2 regions of the Vibrio sp. 1249-1 genome follow, and region 2 is predicted to be linked to the other one. Evidence: riboswitches for the same ligand, from Rfam matches in the RefSeq annotation. Region 2 holds a riboswitch; the other holds the start of a gene.
What was found. Region 2 has a riboswitch for cyclic di-GMP ahead of gbpA (N-acetylglucosamine-binding protein GbpA). Riboswitches for the same ligand answer to the same signal wherever they lie in the genome.
Positions count from the first base shown of each region.

Region 1: another riboswitch for cyclic di-GMP. It lies ahead of R7Z50_RS03925 (TfoX/Sxy family DNA transformation protein); the one in region 2 lies ahead of gbpA (N-acetylglucosamine-binding protein GbpA).

Region 1 covers NZ_JAWOWJ010000002.1:94,785-97,241, reverse strand. Annotated here, with positions in the region: gene purR (HTH-type transcriptional repressor PurR) at 171-1,175, shown strand; cyclic di-GMP riboswitch class I at 1,463-1,552, shown strand; gene R7Z50_RS03925 (TfoX/Sxy family DNA transformation protein) at 1,669-2,259, shown strand; gene R7Z50_RS03920 (TVP38/TMEM64 family protein) at 2,374-2,457, shown strand, end outside.
Region 2 covers NZ_JAWOWJ010000003.1:286,736-289,192, forward strand. Annotated here, with positions in the region: gene gbpA (N-acetylglucosamine-binding protein GbpA) at 1-1,088, opposite strand, end outside; cyclic di-GMP riboswitch class I at 1,187-1,287, opposite strand; gene R7Z50_RS08005 (fasciclin domain-containing protein) at 1,555-2,055, opposite strand; gene R7Z50_RS08010 (cryptochrome/deoxyribodipyrimidine photo-lyase family protein) at 2,136-2,457, opposite strand, start outside.

The sequences.
Region 1 (2,457 bases), on a different contig from region 2:
AAAAAAGATAAAATTCATCGACCGATGCTGCTACGTACCCTTTTGTCGCACTTGGATCAACCGCTGCCGAGACACTTAGCGCCAATTTTATATTGCTAGGTGTGAAACCATTAGAGCATCAGGTACATCCAATACGACATATTTCAGTAGCTCGATACAGGACACCATTTATGGCCACGATAAAAGACGTTGCTCGCTTAGCCGGCGTTTCCACTACGACAGTTTCGCACGTTATCAATAAAACGCGTTTCGTTGCAGAAGCAACGCAAGAAAAAGTAATGAAAGCCGTTGACGAGCTGAATTACGCGCCAAGTGCCGTTGCACGCAGCCTAAAATGCAACTCAACTCGTACGATTGGCATGTTAGTAACTCAATCAACTAACCTATTTTTCTCAGAAGTGATTGATGGCGTTGAGAGCTACTGTTACCGCCAAGGCTATACTCTGATTTTATGTAACACAGGCGGGATTTACGAAAAACAACGCGATTACATTCGTATGCTGGCTGAAAAGCGCGTTGATGGCATCCTAGTGATGTGTTCTGACTTAACCGAAGAACTAAAAGAGATGCTTGACCGTCATGCGGACATTCCTAAAGTGGTCATGGATTGGGGCCCAGAGAGCTCACAAGCAGACAAGATCATGGATAACTCAGAAGAAGGTGGCTACATTGCAACCAAACATCTGATTGATAATGGTCATACGGATATCGCTTGTCTAAGCGGTCATTTTGAAAAGCTTGCTTGCCAAGAGCGCATTGCAGGTTTCCGTCGCGCAATGAGCGAAGCGAACCTAGCTGTAAATGAAGACTGGATCCTTGAAGGTAACTTTGAATGTGATACGGCCGTATTAGTTGCAGATAAAATTACCGCAATGGACAAGCGCCCGACGGCGGTATTCTGTTTTAACGACACAATGGCTCTAGGCCTAATGAGCCGCTTGCAACAAAACGGGATCAAAATTCCTGAAGATATTTCAGTGATCGGCTACGACAACATCGAGCTTGCGGAATACTTCTCTCCACCGCTAACGACTATCCACCAACCTAAACGTCGTGTTGGTAAAAATGCATTCGAAATTCTACTTGAGCGTATCAAAGATAAAGAACACGAAAAACGAATTTTCGAGATGCAACCTGAGCTTGTAATTCGAAATACTGTGAAAAAAATGAACTAAATTTCACTGTATTTAACCGTGTTAAATAAGCGCTCTACAGGGGCGCTTATTTTTTTGGAAAAATTAAGCATTCTCTAATACTTCACACCACTCTAATAACAATTGACTAACGTTAACTCCCTGTTTTATATAAATGTAATATATATTAAGAACTCCTTTTCAAAGGCCAATTTGCACCTTTCCATATGCAAAATAGAGCATTCAATCTATCATTTTTATTGAACCGAAATCACACTTTTAACGCTAAACCGTGATGTTAATTCAATATAAGAAGTATGCTCATTGTGTCACGCACAGGGCAAACCATTCGAAAGAGTGGGACGCAAAGCCTCCGGCCTGAACCATATTACGATATGGAAGGTAGCGGGGTTACCGATGGCAAGTGTGTAAGCAATGACTTTACTCTGTAATGACATTGTTTTTACGCATGTTTGCTACTCTCTCGGACCTGACTTTTGGTGGCGTAATATTAATTACACCGAGATAACAAAACATGGATAAACCGATACTCAAAGACTCTATGAAGCTATTTGAGGCACTTGGTAATATCAAGTCGCGCTCAATGTTTGGTGGCTTCGGACTATTCGCTGATGAAACAATGTTTGCACTAGTGGTAAACAATCAGCTTCATATCAGAGCAGACCAAAAAACTTCATCTGACTTCGAGAAACAAGGGCTAAAGCCTTACGTTTATAAAAAACGTGGCTTTCCAGTCGTTACAAAGTACTACGCTATTTCCAGCGATTTATGGGAATCAAGCGAACGCTTAATCGAAGTAGCGAATCAATCATTGAAAAAGGCAAAGCTTGAGAAAGAACAGCAAGCAAGTACAAAGCCTAACCGTTTGAAAGATTTGCCTAACTTACGACTGGCTACCGAGCGCATGCTAAAAAAAGCCGGCATCGAATCCGTAGAGAAGCTTGAAGAGGAAGGTGCGCTTAACGCCTATAAAGCGATAAGAGATACGCACTCTGCAACCGTCAACATTGAGTTGCTATGGGCACTAGAAGGTGCTATCAACGGCACTCATTGGAGTGTGGTACCTCAAGCTCGCCGAGATGAGTTGATGAACGGCCTCCAATAAAAGTCGGCCTAAAAACTATCTTGTAAAACCGCAGTCTAATCTGCGGTTTTTTTGTGAAATTTTTTCGGTTTTCCTACTGTCTTATTACATATATCCCAAATTGGAATCAAAATTATGAATAAGAAACTGATTTTAGGTCTCATCCTACTAGCGGCTATCGTCTTTTTAGGTATTAACTTTGGCCAGTATTTAACCTTA
Region 2 (2,457 bases):
GCAAGTGGTTCGCGATGGTGATTGTAAACGGTGAGTTCTGCATTTAAATCGCCTTCAGCAGTTAGTGTCAGATCCAACGTTGTCGGTGTTGACTCAATGATATATTCGTCTGCTAAGCCATCTACTGTGAGTGAGTATTCTGGAACAGGAGTTTCAATGTTATAGCCGATCTCTACTCGCTCAAGGCCGCTATTTGCTTGCAGATACACCGGATTAGTACCATAAACAGGAGTGAATTTATCCTCTGCATACTGCCCGGCTTGCAGTTTTGCTTGTTCTTGGTTTAGCTTAGTCGCGAGTGCGTAAGACCAGTTTTTCGCTTGGCCCATTGCTGCATCGGTAATTTCTAGTTCAGTTCTATACGCTATGTTTTCACCTGCTTGATCAAATACGCGCGTATAAACCGAATCCCCAATATTTAAATCCATTGTAGGAATAATTTGACCGCCTTGCTTCCAATCTGGAATAACGGGACTGTCACCATCAAATTTCACATCGATCACGTTATAAAATGAGGCTGCAGTGTCGCCAACATCCCATACTGCCAGGATGACATGGTATCCCTCGCGAGTAGGCACATTACATTGATGGCTTACCTGTTTCGGGGGTTGAACCATATTGCCGTCGACGACACAGAAAGGAGTTAGATCAAAAGAGTCTCGTGATAGTGAAGCGTTTGGGTTCCAATCAGGCTTGGTGATGTAATATTTCCAGTCGCGCGTCACGTGGTTAGCGGTAAATGTCCATTCAAAAGTTTGTGTACCTGCTTGAATAGTGCGTTTTACCCAACGGTCGGCAGTTTGCTCATCAAGGGCAGCTGCTAAAGCGGTTTCGGCACTCGCTATTTTACCATCGCGAGGCCCTGTTTCGGGAAAGCCATCAGGGCCTTCAACGCTTTGCGGTTCATATTGAATCGCACCGCAGTTATTATTTTTTTCGTTAGTATCTGGCGTTGGATACTTACATAGTGCCGAGCGACTTGCAGCGACACCACCATTGGTTTCTGATACATAACCGTGAGCCGCAGCACCTGAGCTAATGCTTGCAAGTGCTAACGCGAGTACGGATTTGGTTGGAAATGATTTCATCACATGTCCTCTGTTATGGCTGACAAACTAGTGTCACACCCCGGCGCATGCTGAGCATAAAGCAACGCTACAGAAATTGGACTTCTGTAACACTGCGTCATGGTAACCCCGCTATCATGAGCATTCTTTTAGATTTTTAAATGCTGACAGACCGGAAGCTTTGCGTCCCACCCTTTCGAATGGTTTGCCGAAATGTGATTGAGCAGCCAAAATTTAGCTTAAGAATTTACATGTGGAAAAGTAAACGTCACTGACATGGAATCCTGTTCTCAAATTGAAAGATAACGATATCTTAACCTCGTCAATATTGTGCAGTGTCGTATTGCAAGGTATTGATTTTAATTTTGTTTTTATCCTTTTTATAGTCATGGTGAATGAGTGGGGGTGGGGATAAGTGGAGAGGAATCGTGCTAAGGGTGGAAGAAGTTCTGTCTAAAGGGCGGAGTGTACCGCCCTCTGGATGGTGTTATTTCGGCATAATGACAGTATCAATCACGTGAATGACACCGTTTTTAGCTTTCACATCGGTTGCGATGACATTTGCATCGTTAACCATGACTTTATCGCCCATGGTTTTAATCATCACATCTTGCCCCTGAACCGTAGTCGCTTTGTCTAGCTTAACAACATCGGCAGCCATCACTTTCCCTGGGACGACGTGATAAGTCAAAACAGATACTAACTTGTCTTTGTTTTCCGGCATTAAGAGCATGTCGACTGTGCCGTCTGGCAGTTTTGCAAAAGCGTCATCCGTTGGTGCAAAAACAGTAAATGGGCCTTCCCCTTTGAGAGTGTCAACCAGGCCCGCTGCTTTCACCGCAGCAACAAGCGTATTGAAAGAGCCATTTTCAGCGGCAACGTCGACAATATCGGCTTTCATCATGCCATGCTCATGAGCCTGAACGGGAAGCATAAAAGATAATGTCGCCATCAGTGTCGCCGCGATAACTAAGATACGTTTGAACATAATGTGTTCCTTACTAGTTGAGGGTACAACGGGTTCCCTGGAGTGTGTTTGCATTTGTACGCATCGTGATTGAAAGATGATCATCGCGTCCTACTTTCTTTTGAGGGTCTAACATGTCGCGCAAGAATTCGTCTGCCTTCTTGTTTCACATCAGCTCGTTTCCGCCACGTCCATAAGCGCTCTCTTGCTGCCTTAGCTGCTTTGTCTGGTGCGATAATAGGTGCAAGGTAACGGCTATCTGGCTGCAATTGATACATGACAGCTTCCATCTGGGTCATTGTCCAGGGCTCGAATAAAAGAGGGGGAGGAACCATTTGTAACTCAGGTACCCACTTGTAGATGAACGTACCGTTAGGATCATGTTCTTGGGCCTGCTTGATCGGATTATAAATACGGATTGTG